4 regions of the Serratia montpellierensis genome follow, and region 1 is predicted to be linked to each of the others. Evidence: predicted binding sites of a transcription regulator. Region 1 holds the regulator's gene; each other region holds the start of a gene.
What was found. The regulator PurR, encoded in region 1, represses purine synthesis genes. The targets are predictions, from matches to a motif close to CANGCAAACGTTTGCNTG.

Region 2: cybB (cytochrome b561) is a predicted target of PurR. The motif match lies at 2,460-2,477, and genes of this name have one in related genera.
Region 3: FUU19_RS21700 (NCS2 family permease) is a predicted target of PurR. The motif match lies at 2,510-2,527, and genes of this name have one in related genera.
Region 4: guaB (IMP dehydrogenase) is a predicted target of PurR. The motif match lies at 2,194-2,211, and genes of this name have one in related genera.

What each region holds. Positions count from the first base shown of each region.
Region 1 is NZ_VOSN01000022.1:361,495-366,025, forward strand. Features, by position in the region: gene punC (purine nucleoside transporter PunC) at 1-551, opposite strand, end outside; gene punR (DNA-binding transcriptional activator PunR) at 675-1,619, shown strand; gene purR (HTH-type transcriptional repressor PurR) at 1,616-2,641, opposite strand; gene cydH (cytochrome bd-I oxidase subunit CydH) at 2,966-3,055, shown strand; gene sodB (superoxide dismutase [Fe]) at 3,099-3,695, opposite strand; gene FUU19_RS23985 (C40 family peptidase) at 3,894-4,531, opposite strand, start outside.
Region 2 is NZ_VOSN01000005.1:1,022,368-1,026,898, reverse strand. Features, by position in the region: gene FUU19_RS10365 (hypothetical protein) at 1-525, opposite strand, end outside; gene FUU19_RS10360 (hypothetical protein) at 522-1,808, opposite strand; gene cybB (cytochrome b561) at 1,862-2,386, opposite strand; gene FUU19_RS10350 (ABC transporter substrate-binding protein) at 2,656-4,257, opposite strand; gene FUU19_RS10345 (flavin reductase family protein) at 4,432-4,531, shown strand, end outside.
Region 3 is NZ_VOSN01000021.1:227,924-232,454, forward strand. Features, by position in the region: gene FUU19_RS21695 (Na+/H+ antiporter) at 1-811, opposite strand, end outside; gene FUU19_RS21700 (NCS2 family permease) at 1,009-2,370, opposite strand; gene FUU19_RS21705 (VOC family protein) at 2,688-3,095, opposite strand; gene FUU19_RS21710 (glutathione S-transferase family protein) at 3,143-3,811, opposite strand; gene FUU19_RS21715 (lipocalin-like domain-containing protein) at 3,808-4,251, opposite strand; gene bhsA (multiple stress resistance protein BhsA) at 4,448-4,531, shown strand, end outside.
Region 4 is NZ_VOSN01000019.1:151,719-156,249, forward strand. Features, by position in the region: gene FUU19_RS20610 (glycoside hydrolase family 31 protein) at 1-720, shown strand, start outside; gene xseA (exodeoxyribonuclease VII large subunit) at 726-2,102, opposite strand; gene guaB (IMP dehydrogenase) at 2,273-3,736, shown strand; gene guaA (glutamine-hydrolyzing GMP synthase) at 3,838-4,531, shown strand, end outside.

The DNA of each region.
Region 1 (4,531 bases):
GCGCGATCTTTGAGCAACAGCGTCGGCAGCAGCAGCAGGGCGGTGATGGCCAGCAGCACGGCGAAGATCGCACGCCAGCTGGCGTGGTTCAGCAGCCAGGCGCCCAGCAGCGGCGCCAGCGCCGGCGACAGCGCGACCAGCGGCATGATGGTGGCGAATACGCGATTGGCCTGGCCTTCGCGATAGCGGTCGACCACCAGCGCTTGCCAGATGGCGGCGGCGGAGCAGACGCCAACGGCCTGGATAAAACGCAGGATCCAAAGCTGCACGGCGTTCTCCACCCACAGCATGCCCAGGCAGCCGACGGCGAACAGCGTCAGGCCGATCAATAATACCGGTTTGCGGCCCAGGCGGTCGGAGAGCGGCCCCCACAGCAGCTGCGCGAAGGCGAAGCCGGCCAGGAAGATGCTCAGGCTGGCGCTGACCGCGCCGGCGGAAATTTGCAGTTCCTCCCGCATGGCGCCAAAGGCGGGCAGGTACATATCGGTCGCCAGATAACCCAGCATGCTCAGGCCGGCGAGATAGAACATAAAACCAAAGGAATTTCGCATGGTATTTCTCGTTAATATTTTAGTGTCGCAGGTTTTTAGCGCCGGCCAGTGTATCCGGCTGGATCTCTGCTTGTGAAACGGTAATATTTGCAAAGTGCTGTTAAAAAAATTGAAGGCAAAGCGATGTGGTCTGAATATTCTCTTGAAGTGGTCGACGCGGTGGCGCGTACCGGCAGTTTCAGCGCGGCGGCGCAGGAGCTGCACCGGGTGCCGTCGGCGGTGAGCTACACGGTACGGCAGCTGGAACAATGGCTGGCGGTGCCGCTGTTTGAGCGGCGTCACCGTGATGTGGAGTTGACGCCGGCCGGTGCGCTGTTTATCAAGGATGCGCGAGTTGTTATCAAAAAAATGCTCGACACCCGCCGCCACTGTCAGCAGGTGGCCAACGGGTGGCGCGGCCAGCTGAATATCGCCGTGGACATCATCGTCAAACCGCAGCGCAGCCGCCAGCTGGTGCTGGATTTTTACCGGCATTTCCCCGATGTCGAACTGATGTTGCAACCCGAGGTGTTTAACGGCGTGTGGGATGCGTTAGTGGACGGCAGAGCGGACATGGCGATCGGTGCCACCCGCGCGGTGCCGGTCGGCGGCGGCTTCGCCTTTCGCGACATGGGGTATATGAACTGGCTGTGCGTGGTCAGCCCACAGCACCCGCTCGCGCAACTGGCAGGGCCGCTGAATGACGATCGGCTTAGGCCGTACCCTGCGCTTTGTCTGGAAGACACTTCGCGCAATCTGCCCAAGCGCGTCACCTGGACGCTGGATAACCAGCGGCGGCTGGTGGTGCCGGACTGGACCTCGGCGCTCGACTGTCTGTGCGCCGGGTTGTGCGTCGGTATGATGCCGGCGCATCTGGCGCTGCCGCGGGTGCAGCGCGGTGAGTTGAAGGCGTTGCAGCTGCAGCAGCCGTTTCCCGCCAGCCCGTGCTGCCTGACCTGGCAGCAGGATAAACCGTCACCGGCGATGAGCTGGCTGCTGGCGTATCTGGGCGATGGGGAGACGCTGAATCAGGAGTGGCTGAGCGAGGCGAAGCCGGAAGCCGCGCAGGCTTCCGGCGCGGGGGATTAGCGGCGGTAGTCGATGAACGGCCCGTCGGCGACCGAGCGGCGTTCGATCAGCTTCGGATGCACTTCGATCACCTGCGACTCTTCGCGCTTGCTGATGATGCGATCCAGCAGCATGGTGAAGGCCATTTCGCCCAGGCGCTCTTTCGGCTGGTGAATGGTGGTCAGCGCCGGGGTGAAGTAGCGGGCGTTGCGCACGTTGTCGTAGCCGATCACGGAAATATCCTGCGGCACCCGCAGGCCCAGCTCGTCGGCGGCGCAGATGGCACCCATCGCCATGATATCACCGCCGCAGAATACCGCGGTCGGCCGCTGTTTTTGCGACAGAATTTGGTGCATCGCCTTGTAGCCGGACTCCGGCTCGAAGTCGCCCTGGACGATCCACTCTTCGCGAATGTCGATATGCGCTTCCTGCAGCGCCTTCATAAAGCCCTGGTGACGGCCGCCGCCGGTGTTGCGCGACAGCTGGCCCGGAATGGCGCCGATCTCGCGGTGACCGCGTTCGATCAGGTAACGGCCGGCCAGATAGCCGCCTTCGAATGCGTTATCGATGATGGTGTCGGTGAAGTCGCCGCGCGCGGCGCCCCAGTCCATCACCACCATCGGGATGTTACGGTAGTCTTCCAGCATGCCCAGCAACTGATCCGGGTACTCGGAGCACATGACCAGCAGGCCGTCGACGCGCTTTTGGGCCAGCATCGCCAGGTAGGCGCGCTGCTTGTCCAGATTGTTGTGCGAGTTGCACAGGATCAGGGTGTAGCCTTTGCTGTAGCAGCTGTTTTCCACCGCTTCGATCACTTCGGCAAAGTAGGGGGCTTCGCTCGAGGTGGCCAGCAGGCCGATCGATTTGGTGTGATTGACTTTCAGGCTGCGCGCCACGGCGCTCGGCGAATAGTGCAGCTCTTTAATGGCGGCCCACACGGCCGCTTTGGTCTCTTCGGCGACGAAACGAGTCTTATTGATGACGTGCGAAACGGTGGTGGTGGAAACGCCCGCGCGTTTGGCCACATCTTTAATCGTTGCCATGTAAGGAATGACTCCTGAACTCACATGTTTACAGCATGTAAGTGTGATGTTAATCGTTTGCCTACGTAGATCCTTCTCCAGAGAAGCGAAAACTGAGTTTTTAGTGTGTTGAAGTCTTCAGCGCTTAATCAGGAGGGGCATGGATGCCGGTACGCAGTTGTGAACTGCGAATTTTGTCGCATATTGAACAAAAGTGGAAGAGGTAATCGAGATTATAAACCGGGAAATGATAACAAGATTTTATCGGCGAACTGTGGGAAAATGATTTGACGTACTAATTGTGCGCCTTTTATCCTTAGGAAAGCCTATTTTAAAGGAGTTGTCATGGATACCGAATTGAAGATGTCGCTGTTCACTACCGTCTGCGCGTTGGCGGTCATTATCGCTTTCAGCTTCGTTGCCGCGTTGAATTGATTTCCCGCCGGCGATAAAAAAGGCGCAGCCTGGCTGCGCCTCATCACCTCAGAACCTGGCGTAAGCGCAGGTTTTCCGCTGCGAAGGTCCAGTTGACCAACGCCCAGAAGTTTTCCAGGTATTTTGGACGCGCATTGCGGTAATCGATGTAATACGCGTGTTCCCACACGTCAACTGTCAGCAGCGGTTTGTCTTCACCGGTCAGCGGGGTGGCCGCGTTGGAGGTGTTGACGATCGCCAGCGCGCCGTCCGGTTTTTTCACCAGCCAGGTCCAGCCTGCACCGAAGTTTTTCACTGCGGCATCGGTGAACTGCTCTTTGAACGCAGCGAAAGAGCCGAAGGATTTGACGATCGCCGCCGCCAGTTCGCCCTGCGGTTCACCGCCGCCCTGTGGTGACAGGCAGTGCCAGTAGAAGGTGTGGTTCCACACCTGCGCGGCGTTGTTGAAGACGCCGCCGTTAGAGGTCTTGATGATCTCTTCGAGCGATTTGCCCTCGAACTCGCTGCCTTTCACCAGGTTGTTCAGGTTAACCACGTAGGTGTTGTGGTGCTTGCCGTAGTGGTATTCCAGGGTCTCGGCGGAGATGTGCGGCTCGAGCGCGTTTTTCTCATACGGTAATGCAGGTAATTCAAACGACATTGCTTCCTCCTTTACAGCGCCATTCGCTTCCCGCCGGGCGAGAATCATATGGGCCGTTTTTTATTGTGGTCATTCAATCTTAACAATTTTCGTCATAAAAAACAGGAAGAAAAGCGAGAAATGCGCGTGGGGCGGTGCGATGGGCGATAGCTTGAGCAGGCGGTTGCGACCAGGGCCGCAACCGCGCAAAACAGGGAATTAACGGATAGTTTTCGGCGTCACTACGCGGCGTGCGCCGATGTAGTGGTTTTGCCAATAGTCGTTATCGAGCTGGCTGATGCGGATCTCTTCGCCGGTGCGCGGCGACTGGATGAATTTGCCGTTGCCGAGGTAGACGCCAACATGGTCCGCCACGCCGCGGTTGTTGATGCGGAAGAACACCAGATCGCCGCTTTCCAGTTCGCTTTTCTTGATCGGCGCCGCATCGCGCAGGTGATACATCTCGTTGGCGGTGCGCGGCATCTTGATTTTCACTACGTCTTTGTAGGCGTAATAGATAAGGCCGCTGCAGTCGAAGCCGGTGCGCGGCGAGCTGCCGCCCCAGCGGTAAGGTTTGCCCATCTGGCCCATCAGCTTGGCCATCGCGGTTTGTTTGGCGTGTTGGTAGCGTTTTTTGTGGGCGGGACTGAGTTTCAACGGCTTTTCTTCACGCGCCAGTTTGGCGGTGGCCATACCGGCTTCGCGGTGGCGGCCATAGCCTTTTTTATAGCCCTTTTTCGGCGGGGTAACTTTAATCTTGGCTGTTTTCTGCGCTTTGGCCTTGGGTTTGGCGCTGGCGATCTTTTTCGCGCTTTTCTCGCTTTTCGCCTTGGCGGTCTTGGCTTTTTTCTCGGGAG
Region 2 (4,531 bases), on a different contig from region 1:
GAATACGCCTTCGGTGCTGATGAAATACAGCGCGCGTTGCCCCGGCAGCGCCACCAGTTTGCCGCCGATAAAGGAAGGCTGGTTGTCGTCGCCCTCCGGCCAGGGGATCAGCGCCCCGAGGGTGCCCCGTTGCACATCGACCAGCCGGCGCCCCTTGGACAGAAAAAGCGCGCACTCCTGCTCGACGCAAACCGCATCGTAGATCGATTCGTCGAGTTGCCCCAGCATCTGCAACCCCTTCGGGCCGGTGAATAACACCTGGCTGAGGTAGCTGGCCGCCCAGCCGTAAAAGCTATTGTAGGCCCCGCGTTCACTCCTTTTGCTGATGAGCAGCAGAGCGCCGTCCTGCGCCGGGTAGCTGTGGATGAGATCGTAACGGGCTATCGTCGGCAAGGCTTCGTCGCTCTGGGTCCATTGCCACTGTGCATAGCGTTGTTCAGGGGCGAGGAAATAGACGCCCAGCGCGCTGGCCAAAAACAGCATCAGGATAATAAGGGGTCTTTTATAAAGCGCTAACGTCATCATTTCAGCTCCGTCACCTGTTCCTGCCGCCATAGCCTGCGGCGCAGATGGCGCAGGTATTTGAACGTTTTAAACGTGCGGTGCTGGTCAAACGCATAGAGGCGGCAGATCTGGGCGAAGCCCTCGATCAGCAGCGCCAGGCCGCTGATCATCAGCATCAGCAGCAGCAGAATCGGCGGCAATTCACTGCCGAGGCGCTTCAGGGTCCAGGCATCCAGGTAAAAGCCCGCTGGGGTATCGGCGTTATCCCACACGATCATGCCGAGCATCAAACACATCATGATCGCGCCGAGGATGAAGACGACGCGCGCGCTCAGGTTAAGGCCGGCTTCGGTGAAGTAGCGGCTGCCGCCGATGAGATAGGTCTGGCGGTCGCGGTGATTGATGATCCCACGCACCGTCGGCAACTCGGGGACGGTGTCGTTTTCGCAATACAGCACCTGCAGCGGATCGCCTTTGGCGATGAAAAGCGGATGTTGCCGACGAAATACCGGATGCAGTTTGGTATTGGGGACGTTGAGCGCGCGGGTCGTCAACGCGAAGTGCGTCTCCTTCTGGCGCCACGCATAAGTGTCCAAATACTGCACCTGCCGCGGGAGCTTATAGTTGCGGAGTTTGTAGCTCAGGGCGTTGACCGTCTCGATGCCGGAGGCCTCGACGCCGTTCGGGAGGGGAGGCGCGGTCTGCAGCGGTGCGGTCGCCGGCACGGCGTCTGCACGGACGGCCCGATATCTGATACCGGGGATGTTCAGGCTGAGCGAGCCGGGCGGCGTGACGTCTTGCCCCTGCAGCACGCGATCCAGCGCCCTGAGCAGGCGCCTGCGGCCGCGGTGCGCAATCAACAGGAGCTCCGAACCGACGAACAGCACCAGGCCGATGCCGATAAGGCCGGCGATGATGGCGATAAAAAACAGGACGAGGGTCAGCCAGGAATCTTCCCGGTCCATGATGAAAAAGCTCGCCGGGAAACCACCGGCCAGCACGATGCCCAGCAGCAGCAGGGCAAAGTATTTCAGCTTGTATTTCAGCGTTCTGTCGGGCTCCAGGCGGCCTTTCGTGCCGTGCAGCAGCCAGTGCAGCCAGTAGCTGCCGTCCCGCAGGCGGTGGGCGCCGATCTTCACCCGATCGCCGGCGGCGAGCGTGGCCAGCAGGTTTTCGCTGTCGCTGAAGTCGTCACGGTAAAAAAAGAACGTCTGGCCGGAAGCGATGAGCCTCACCAGATTGTCGGGCGCCGTCTGTTGGCAAGCGCATTGCTCGACGGTCACATGAAAAAATTGGGTTTGCATGTCATTCCCTGTCAGCGGGCGTGGCCCGAAAATTCATCCCTGGCGCCGGGTGGTCAGCGCTTTTTCAGCAACGGCAGCATGCGCACCAGCGCATTGTCCTTGACGATATAGTGGTGGAACAGCGCGGCGGCGGCATGCAGGCCGATCAGCCAGTAGCCGAATGATGCCAGCGTTTTGTGCCAGCCGATAATCGCCCGCGCCTGCGGCCGATCGGCCACGTCAGCAAACGGCATCGGCAGGCCGAATAGATACCACTCTTTGCCCCCCAGATAGCGCGAATAGACCCCCAGCACCGGCAGCGTCAGCAGCAGCAGGTAGATCAGGGTGTGCGTCAGGTGCGCCAGGCCGGTTTGCCACTTCGGCGGTTTGGGCGCGATGGCGGGCGAGGGGTGGCGCCAGCGCAGGAACAGGCGGGCGATCATCAGCGCAAATACCGTTACGCCGCAGCTGAAGTGGGTGACAACCAGCACGTACCAGGGGGCGCTGCCTGGTTCGGCCAAGCCGCGCAGCTCGATGGTGACGCAGGCGATGACCAGCAGGATCGCCACCAGCCAGTGCAGGCGAATTTGCCACGGCATGTAGGTGTTCTGCACCGGGTTACCTTTTGATGTTAAAGGGTCTGTGCGTCGATGGTAACGAAATGTTACATCGGAGGAAAGCGCGTGCGCGCAATTTAGGCAAAACGCCAGGCTCAACTCACTTATTAAGCTATTGGTTTAGTGGGGTATGCGCCAGGCGGTAGAGGGGCATCGTAAGTTGTGAAGCTAATGGACGACAGTTTCAGAGGCTGGCAGCTTATTAAGTGATGAAGCGGGTTGCGCCGCAGCCCGCGCTGCGGCGCCTGACATCAGTTCAATTTGGCCTTGGCGAAATCGCTGCCGTTCACGTCCACCACATAGCCGCTCAGGTTGCTGCGGGTGGCGTAGAACACCTTGCCTGTGGCCAACGGCAGCCACGGCGCCTGTTTGGCGAAGATCACCTGCGCCTGTTGATACAGCTTGGCGCGCGCCTGCGGCTGGTTCTCCTGGATCGCCTGCTGGATCAGCCGGTCATAATCCTTATCGCACCAGCGCGCTACGTTGGCGCCGCTCTGCACGCCGGCGCAGCCGAGCAGGGTGGCGAAGTTGTCCGGATCGCCGTTGTCCGACACCCAGCCGTACAGCGCGCTCTGCTGCTCGCCTTTGCGCAGCCCGGCCAGGTACTGACCCCACTCCCAGGTGACGATCTTGGCCTTCACGCCCACCTTCGCCCAGTCGCTTTGGATCATCTCGGCGATGCGCTTCGAGTTCGGGTTGTAAGGGCGCTGTACCGGCATCGACCAGATGTCGGTCTCAAAGCCCTGCTCCAGCCCGGCCTGCTTCAGCAGCTCGCGCGCCTTCTGCGGATCGTAGGCGTACTCCGGCAGTTTATCGTTGTAGCCCAGCATGCCCGGCGGCAGCAGCGAATTGGCCGGCGTGCCGCTGTCTTTGAACACCGCGGCGACGATCGCTTTCTTGTCTACCGCGTAGCTCAACGCCTGGCGCACCAGCAGGTTGTCGAACGGTTTTTTCTGGGTGTTGAACGCCAGATAGCCGACATTCAGCCCGGTAATGTCGTGCAGCTGCAGGTTGCCGTCGGCCTTGATGGCGGCGAACTGTTCCGGCAGCGGCGCGGGGATGATCTGGCATTCGTTGGTTTTCAGCTTGGCCAGCCGGGTTTGCGGATCCGGCGTGATGGAGAAGATCAGGTGCTTGCTGGCCACTTCGCCCTGCCAGTAGTGCGGATTGGCGATGTAGCGGATCAGCGAATCCTGTTTGTACTGCTGCAGCGCAAACGGCCCGGTGCCGATCGGCCAGTTGTCGACGTATTCCGGCGTGCCCTTTTTCAGCATGGCGTCGGCGTATTCGGCGGACAGGATCGAGGCGAAATCCATCGCCCAGTCAGCGACGAAGGCGGCGTTGGGCTGGCTCAGCGTGAAGCGCACGTGATGCTCGTCCACCGCTTCCACCTGGGTGATCAGCTTATCCAGGCCCATGTCGGTGAAGTATTCATAGTTGCCGCCGGAGACCTTGTGATAAGGGTTAGCGGGATCCTTCTGCCGCATCACGGTGAACACCACGTCTTCGGCGTTGAAGTCGCGTGTCGGGGTGAAGTATTTGTTGCTGTTGAATTTCACGCCCTGGCGCAGGGTAAAGGTATAGGTCTTGCCGTCCGGGCTGACGCTCCACTCGGTGGCCAGCGAAGGGGCGGGGGTTTTATCGCTTTCGCGCAGCGTCACCAAGCGGTTGTACAGCACCTGCGAGGTGGCGATAAAGGTCGGCCCGGAGCTGGAGAGCTGCGGGTTGAACGATTCCGGCGAGGCGACGGTGCAGTACACCAGCGCATCGGAAGCGGCCAGCGCGCCGCCCGCCGACAGCAGGCCGCAGCCGGCCAGCACCAATCCGGCGATAGGGTGTTTTAAAAACGTCAAGGCAAGATCCTCAGGTGGAGTGGGCCGTTACCGGCGAATTGATTTAACTATAGATAACGGATGGCGAGACGGGGAACAAGCATCTCACCTGCGCATTCTGTGCGCCCCGCGTTGCCTGCCGCCGCAGCGCAGATCTACACTGCGGGACAATCAGTCACTCGCAAGGATTTCCCGATGAGCCACTTTCGCCCTGTCGCCCTCGAACACGCCAGCCGCCTGCTGAACCACGGCCCGACGGTATTGATCACCAGCCGCAGCCGCGACGGCGCTAAAC
Region 3 (4,531 bases), on a different contig from region 1:
CGCGCAGGCGCATCGCCAGCGGCGCGTTGCGTATCACGCCGGACTGGCTGATGGTCATCCCCGCCGCCACCGCCGCCAGGATGCCGGAGACGCCGATGTGTTCGGCGATCAGGTAAGAAGCGAACGGCAGCAGCAGCAGGAACACGATCTGGGTCGCCGGATCGTCGCCGCTCCAGCGGCTCATCACCCGCAGCGATTTACTGTAGGTCCAGGTGACCGCCACGCCGGCCAGCAGGCCGCCGATCGCCACTTTGAGGAATTCGAGGGTCGCGCCGCCCACGGTGAACACCATGGTGCCCATCGCCACCGCGATGGCGAACTTGAGCGACACCAGGCCGGAGGCGTCGTTCATCAGCGCCTCACCCTCGAGCACGCCCATGATTGGCTTCGGAATGCGCCCTTTGCCGACGATGCCGGACAGCGCCACGGCATCGGTTGGCGACAGCACCGCCGCCAACGCGAAGGCCGCCACCAGCGGAATGCCCGGCACCATGGCGTAGATCAGATAGCCGACGCCGACCACGGTGATCAGCACCAGCACCAGCGCCAGGCCGAGAATTTCACGCCCATGGTGCAGGAATTCGCGCGTCGGCGTTTTCCAGCCGTCGGCAAACAGCAGCGGCGGAATGAACAGCACCAGGAACAGTTCGGGATCAAAGTCGACGTGCAGCCCGAAATGCGGCCAGGCCAACAGGGCCCCGATGGCGATTTGCATCAGCGGCAGTGGCACCTGGAACGGCAACATGCGCGTCACCACCCCGGACAGGGAGACCACCAGGATCAAAATGAGGATTGTAAAAAAGATTTCCATGCTTTCCTTAGACTCTACGATTCAGACGACATCGGCTCAGGGCCTGCGTTGGTCCCGATAGTAGATCACTTTTTTTACAGCCGTTAAAGCTTGTTGTGCCTTTCAAAACGCGGTGCAGAGCAGAAGAAGACTTATCTTAAGAAGGGAAATGCCGTGACAGGTTCCCCCGCCCGCCGGGCGAGGGAACTCTGAGGGGCTTAAATCGCCCAGCCGCCGGCGTAGAACGCCACCAGCGCCACGGCGATCAGCACGGTGCCGATGTTCAGCTTGCGCCATTCACCTGAGAAGATGCGGCCGATGACCAGCGAGCTGAAGCCCAGCATGATGCCGGTAACGATGTTACAGGTCAGCACGATGAACACCGCGCACAGCAGGCCGGCCATCGCGTCGACGAAGTCGTTGAAGTCCAGCTTGGTGACGTTGCTCAGCATCAGCAGGCCAACGTACATCAGCGCCGGTGCGGTGGCATAGACCGGCACCAGATAGGCCAGCGGCGACAGGAACAGGATCAGCAGGAACAGAATGCCGACCACGGTGGCGGTCAGGCCGGTCTTGCCGCCCGCGGCGGTGCCGGCGGCGGACTCGATGTAGACCGCGGCGGGCGCGGCGCCCACCAGGCCGGAGAAGATGCTGCTCAGGGAATCCGAGGTCAGCGCCTTGCCGCCGTTGATAATCTGCCCGTCTTTATCCAGCAGGTTGGCCTGCCCGGCCACCGCGCGGATGGTGCCGGTGGCGTCGAATACCGCGGTCATCACCAGCGCCAGCACGCTCGGCAACACCACCGGCTGCAACGCGCCCATGATATCCAGGCTGAAGATCAACGATTTGCCGTCAGCGTCCGCCAGGCTCGGCATGGCGAACAGCCCTTGGTATTTCACCGCCGGATCGACGATCAGGCCAATGATGGAAATGGCGATGATCACCAGTAGAATGCCGCCGGGCACGCGCAGTTTCTCCAGGCCGAAGATCACCGCCAGGCCAACCAGCGTCATCACCACCGGGAAAGAGGTGAACGCGCCGAGCGCCACCGGCAGACCATCCAGCGGGTTCTTCACCACCAGGCCGACACCGTTGGCGGCGATCAGCAGCAGAAACAGACCAATACCGATACCGGTGCCGTGCGCCACGCCCATCGGCAGGTTGCGCAGGATCCAGGCGCGGATGCCGGTGACCGAGATGACGGTAAACAGCACGCCCATCACGAACACCGCGCCCAGCGCCACCGGAATGCTGATGTGCTGGCCCAGCACCAGGCTGAAAGCGGTGAAAGCGGTCAATGAAATCGCACAGCCGATGGCCATCGGCAGGTTAGCCCACAGCCCCATCAGCAGCGAGCCCAGCCCGGCCACCAGGCAGGTGGAGACGAACACCGCCGCCGGCGGGAAGCCCGCTTTGCCCAGCATGCTCGGCACCACGATCACCGAGTACACCATCGCCAGGAAGGTGGTCAGCCCCGCCACCACCTCCTGACGCACGCTGCTGCCGCGTGCGGAAATTTTAAAATAGCCATCAAGCCCGCCGGTTGGTTTTGCGGCGTGGTTCGCTTGAGAGTTCGACATAGGTTACTTCCCCTGTGTTTCATGAATCGGCCCGTCGCAGCAGGCCTGTAATCTCGCCCGCGCCCGATCGTCACGTAATCGTTTACGTCACGTTCCGCTTCCTTGCCCTTCCGTCGCATCGCCAACGGCAATGCGCACCAAGGCAAACGTTTAACTCGCAGCGCGCGGTACGGGTAATTTATGGTGGTTTATTCAAGGCAAACGATTATCCTGCCTTCCATAGCGTCTAATCAACTAAAGATCGCGGCAATTTATGCAGAAAGTGGCGAGAATGGCGTCTGCACGATAAAACCGGGGCGAGGGACGCCCCGGCGAGATTACTGCACCTGTACCGCAGCGGGATCCATATACATCAATTCCCAGATATGGCCGTCCAGATCCTGAAAGCCGTGGCCGTACATCATGCCGTAGTCGCGCGGCTGATGATAAGTGTTGCCGCCGCCGGCGACCGCCTTGCGTACCAGTTCGTCCACCGCCGCCCGGCTGGGTTGCGACAGGCATACCAGCACTTCGGTGGCCTGTTTGGCGTCGCCGATCGGGTTCGGGGTAAACATCCTGAATTTGTCGTGGGTCAGCAACATCACGTAAATCGTGTCGCTGACCACCATGCACGCAGCGGTGTCGTCGGTGAATTGCGGGTTGAAAGTGAAACCCAGGTGGGTGAAGAACGCCATCGAGGCGGGCAGATCGCTGACGGGCAGGTTAACGAAGATTTGCGTAGCCATGGGCTACCTCCGATGAAGAATGACCCCATCGAGTATAGCCCATCAGGTTAGCTCAGCAGGTCGTAAGGGCCGCCCTGCTCCAACGCCCGCTGGTAGGCGGGCCGGGCATGAATACGCTGCAGAAAGCCGCGCAGTTTCGGGCAATCATCCAACGCGCCGCGCGCCGCCATCGCCTCCAGCGGGAAGCTCATCTGAATGTCCGCCGCGCTGAAGTCGTTGCCGACAAACCAGCTGCCCTTGTTCAGGTGCTGTTCGAGGAATTCGCAGTGCGGCGCGATCTGCTTGTCGAGATATTCGCGCTGCACGCCCTTGCCGATCGCGCCGGCCACCGGCCGCAGCAGCCAGGGGATCGGCGGCTGGCCGAGCCGGCTGAACACCAGTTTCATCACCAACAGCGGCATCAGCGATCCTTCGGCGTAGTGCAGCCAGTAGCGGTATTGCTGGCGCGCGTGGAAGTCGGTCGGCATGAACATCCCTTGCGCGTCATAGGCTTCCTGCAGGTATTCGATAATGGCGCCGGATTCCGCCAGCGTCAGATCGCCATCGACGATCACCGGCGATTTGCCCAGCGGGTGGATCTTTTTCAGCGCCGCCGGCGCCAGCATAGTCTGCGGATCGCGTTCGTAGCGTTGCACCTGATAGGGCACGCCCAGCTCTTCCAGAAACCACAGAATGCGCTGCGACCGTGAGTGATTGAGATGATGAACAATGATCATAAAGAAGCTCCTGTGCGCTGCCACACCAGTTCGCCCACCTGTACGCCGTTGCCGAGCTGCAAGGGCACCGTGCGCAACGTCAGCCGATCGCCGCTGAAAGCGTATAAACGCACCTGCCGGCTGCCTACCCAGTTGGGGAACGAACAGCCTTCGACCTGATGCATCACCCGCTGTTCGCTTTCCTCCACCTGATAGCGGCCGAAGTAGCAAATCATATTGATGAAGGCCGCGCGGATCTCCCGCTCGGACCCCTGCGCCAAATCGTCGGCGGCGAAGCGCGGCCGCACGGCACTGTAAAGCTGCGCTGCCATCGTGCCGTTGGCCTCATAGTGGATGCGCCCCAACACCTGCTCGCCCAGCGGGTAATTCAGCTCGCCGTCCTGGTTTTCAAATGCCGAGGACACCAGCGCCCAGCTGCCGATAAACGCGTTTACCGTCATTACGCTTCTCCGGTTAAGGATCGTCTGTAAAGGGTAGTGGCGATTTTTACCGCGCGCCAGCGGGTGAAAAAATAATCAGTTTATTTGAATGAGATACTCAAAACTCTCCGGTTTTTTATTCCAACCTGCCGCACTATTATTTAACACATCGAGAGACAACGGGCTCTCACCCAATCAATACGCTGAGGAATACATCATGAAAAACGTCAAAATTTTTGCTACCGCTGCGCTGCTGGCTACCGCTTCTTTCGCTACCTTCGCCGCTGACCTGCCTTCCAGC
Region 4 (4,531 bases), on a different contig from region 1:
TCCTGGAACGACGACGCCACGGTCAACGAGCCCTGGATGTACCCGGCCGCCACCCCGGCGGTGCGCGAGGCGATCAACCTGCGTTACCGGCTGCTGCCGTATTTCTACACCCTGCTGTGGCAGGCCTGCGCGGACGACGAGCCGATGCTGCGCCCGACCTTCCTCGACCATGAACTGGATGCGCGCACCTTCGGCGAGAACGACGATTTTCTGATTGGCCGCGATCTGCTGGTGGCCAGCGTGGTGGAACCGGGGCAGCGCCGGCGTTCGGTGTATCTGCCGGACAACGGCGAAGGCTGGTACTGCTTCTACAGCGGCCAGTGGTTTGGCGGCGGCCAGACGGTAACGCTGGCAGCGCCGCTGGAGCGTCTGCCGCTGCTGGTGCGCGCCGGGGCGGCGCTGCCGCTGTCGCAGCGGCTGGCGCATGTGGACGTGGCCGCCGACGATCGGCGCGAGCTGCGGCTGTTTCCGCTCAAGGGCTGCGGCGCAAGCAGTGGGTTGTTGTTTGAGGACGACGGTGAAAGCGACAGCTGGCGTCAGGGCGATGCGCTGTGGCTGCGTTGGGAAATGTGCTGCGACAATCAGCGCATCATGCTGGATATCACGACGGAAGGGCGTTTCCGCCCGGCCTGGCGCACGTTGGCGCTCAGCCTGCCGGAAGGCGAAACGCGCGCGCTGTGGGTAAACGGTGAACCGGGCGAGCGTTTTACGCTGGAGTAGGAGGGTTACTCGGCCGCGCGCTTCTTGCGCGGTTTTTTGGCGACGGTGATGGTTTTCACCTCGCTTTCCACCCAGCCATCCTGCAGGCGGGTTTTCAGCAGTTCGCCGACCTGCGCCTGCTTGGTGGTTTTCAGCAGCTCGCCGCGCGGGGTTTGCGTCACGCTGTAGCCGCGCGCCAGCGTCGCCAGCGGGCTGACGGTTTCCAGCTGGCTGCAGGCCACGCCGAAGCGCTGGCGGTAGGCGTTGAGCTGCCGCTCCATCGCCTGCTGCAGGCGGTATTCCTGCTGCTGCACGCGCTGTTGGTAGCGGTGAATGCGGCCCTGTGGCTGCACCTGTGCCAGCCGCTGCTGGGCGCGTTCGCTGCGGCGGGCGGCCAGGCGCAGCTGTTGCTGCATGCCGTCTTCCATCCGGCGCTGCAGCTTGAACAGCAGCGTCTGCTGGCGCGCCAGGCGCAGATGCGGATGCTGCTGCTGTAAACGGTGGTGAATGCGGGTGAACTGCTGCTGGCGCTGCGCCAGGTAGTAATCCATCGCCATCTCCAGCCGCTGCTGCTGCGACTGCAGCTGGCGCAACAGCTCAAGCTGATTGCGGCTGACCAGTTCGGCGGCGGCGGAAGGAGTCGGCGCGCGCAGATCGGCGACGAAGTCGGCGATGGTGACGTCGGTTTCATGGCCGACGGCGCTGACGATCGGAATACGGCTGGCGAAGATCGCCCGCGCCACGCGTTCGTCGTTGAAGCTCCACAGATCTTCCAGCGAACCGCCGCCGCGGCCGACGATCAGCACGTCGCATTCATCGCGGCGGTTGGCGGTCTCGATGGCGCGCACGATCTGCATCGACGCTTCCGCGCCCTGCACCGAGGTGGGGTAGATGACGATCGGCAGCGACGGATCGCGCCGCTGCAATACCTGCAGAATATCGTGCAGCGCCGCGCCGCTGGCGGAGGTGATCACCCCGACGCGTTTGGCCGGGGCGGGCAGCGGCTGCTTGAATTGCTGATCGAACAGTCCTTCGGCGCTCAGGCGCTGTTTCAGCTGCTCGAACTGTTGCTGTAGCAGGCCGTCGCCGGCGGGCTGCATGCTCTCGGCGATCAGCTGGTAGTCGCCGCGCGGTTCATACAGCGTGATGCTGGCGCGCACCAAGACCTGCTGGCCGTTTTGCGGCCGGAAGGTGACGCGGCGGTTGCTGTTGCGGAACATCGCGCAGCGCACCTGGGCGCGGTCGTCTTTCAGCGTGAAATACCAGTGGCCGGAGGCGGGCTGGGAGAGGTTGGAGATCTCGGCGGAGAGCCAAATCTGCCCCATTTCCATTTCCAGCAGTTGGCGAACCGTCTGATTCAGGCGGCTTACGGTAAAAATGGAAGGCGAAACAGGTAGCGACATGTGACCCAGATCAAATTTCAAAACAATCACTTAATTGGTCGATACTACATGGCTGAAAAAGGTAATCAAGACTTTTTGTAAGAAAGTGCTGGAGGCAACCGATTCCGCTCTGTATAATGCCGCGGCAATATTTTATCTTTTTCACAGCCCACCCTGGTGAGATATTGCCCATGCTACGTATCGCTAAAGAAGCTCTGACGTTTGACGACGTCCTCCTGGTTCCAGCCCACTCCACGGTTCTGCCTAACACCGCAGAGCTCGGCACTCAACTGACCAAAACCATCCGCCTGAACATCCCTATGCTGTCCGCAGCCATGGATACCGTTACCGAATCCGGCCTGGCCATCGCGCTGGCGCAGGAAGGCGGCCTGGGCTTCATCCACAAAAACATGTCTATCGAACGCCAGGCTGAAGAAGTCAGCCGCGTGAAGAAGCATGAAAGCGGCGTAGTTACCGACCCGCAGACCGTTACCCCGTCCACCACGCTGCAGGAAGTGAAAGAGCTGACCGCGCGCAACGGCTTCGCCGGTTACCCGGTCGTTACCGAAGACAACGAGCTGGTCGGCATCATCACCGGCCGCGACGTGCGCTTCGTGACCGATCTGACCCAGCCGGTCACCGCGGTCATGACGCCGAAAGATCGCCTGGTCACCGTGAAAGAAGGTGAAGCGCGCGACGTGGTGCTGCAGAAGATGCACGAAAAGCGCGTAGAAAAAGCGCTGGTGGTGGACGACAGCTTCCACCTGCTGGGCATGATCACCGTTAAAGACTTCCAGAAAGCGGAACGTAAGCCGAACGCCTGTAAAGACGAGCACGGCCGTCTGCGCGTGGGTGCGGCGGTCGGCGCCGGCGCCGGCAACGAAGAGCGCGTTGACGCGCTGGTGGCGGCAGGCGTTGACGTTCTGCTGATCGACTCCTCGCACGGCCACTCCGAAGGCGTGTTGCAGCGCATCCGCGAAACCCGCGCCAAATACCCGGATCTGCAGATCGTCGGCGGCAACGTCGCGACCGCAGCGGGCGCCAAAGCGCTGGCTGAAGCCGGCGTGAGCGCGGTGAAAGTGGGTATCGGCCCTGGCTCTATCTGTACCACCCGCATCGTGACCGGCGTGGGCGTACCGCAGATCACCGCCATCGCCGACGCGGTGGAAGCGCTGGAAGGCACTGGCATCCCGGTTATCGCCGACGGCGGCATCCGCTTCTCCGGCGACATCGCCAAAGCGATCGCCGCGGGCGCATCCTGCGTGATGGTCGGCTCCATGCTGGCGGGCACCGAAGAATCCCCGGGCGAAATCGAGCTGTATCAGGGCCGTTCGTTCAAATCTTACCGCGGCATGGGCTCGCTGGGCGCGATGTCCAAAGGCTCTTCCGACCGTTACTTCCAGACCGATAACGCCGCCGACAAACTGGTGCCGGAAGGTATCGAAGGCCGCGTGGCCTATAAAGGCATGCTGAAAGCCATCGTGCACCAGCAGATGGGCGGCTTGCGCTCCTGCATGGGCCTGACCGGCTGCGCCACCATCGACGATCTGCGCACCAAGGCGGAGTTCGTGCGCATCAGCGGCGCCGGCATTCAGGAAAGCCACGTGCACGACGTGACCATCACCAAAGAGTCGCCGAACTACCGCATGGGCTGATGCCTTAACCTCTCCTGAGTGAGAGGCCGGGGTGGGGCGCCAAGCCCCATCCCGAAACACACATTTTCGCTCTTTTTCTCTTGTTGCTGGAATTCGCCTCAATGACACAAAATATCCATAAGCATCGCATCCTGATACTGGACTTCGGTTCGCAATACACCCAACTGGTCGCCCGCCGCGTGCGCGAAATCGGCGTTTACTGCGAACTGTGGGCCTGGGACGTTAGCGAAGAGCAGATCCGCGAATTCAACCCAAGCGGCATCATCCTGTCCGGCGGCCCGGAAAGCACCACCGAAGCCGGCAGCCCGCGCGCCCCTGACTACGTGTTCAATGCCGGTGTGCCGGTGCTGGGTGTGTGCTACGGCATGCAGACCATGGCGATGCAGCTGGGTGGCCATGTGCAGGGTTCCAACGAACGCGAGTTCGGCTACGCGCAGGTGGAAATCGTCAAAGAGAGCGCGCTGCTGCGCGACATCGAAGACGCCATCAGCCCGGCCGGCAAACCGCTGCTGGACGTGTGGATGAGCCACGGCGACAAAGTGACCGCAATCCCGTCCGACTTCGTGACCATCGCCAGCACCGACACCTGCCCGTTCGCCATTATGGCCAACGAAGAAAAACGCTTCTACGGCGTGCAGTTCCACCCGGAAGTGACCCACACCCGTCAGGGCCAGCGCATGCTGGAGCGTTTCGTACTGGACATCTGCCAGTGTGAAGCCCTGTGGACCCCGGCCACCATCATCGAAGATGCGGTCGAGCGCATCCGCGAGCAGGTGGGTGAAGACCACGTGATCC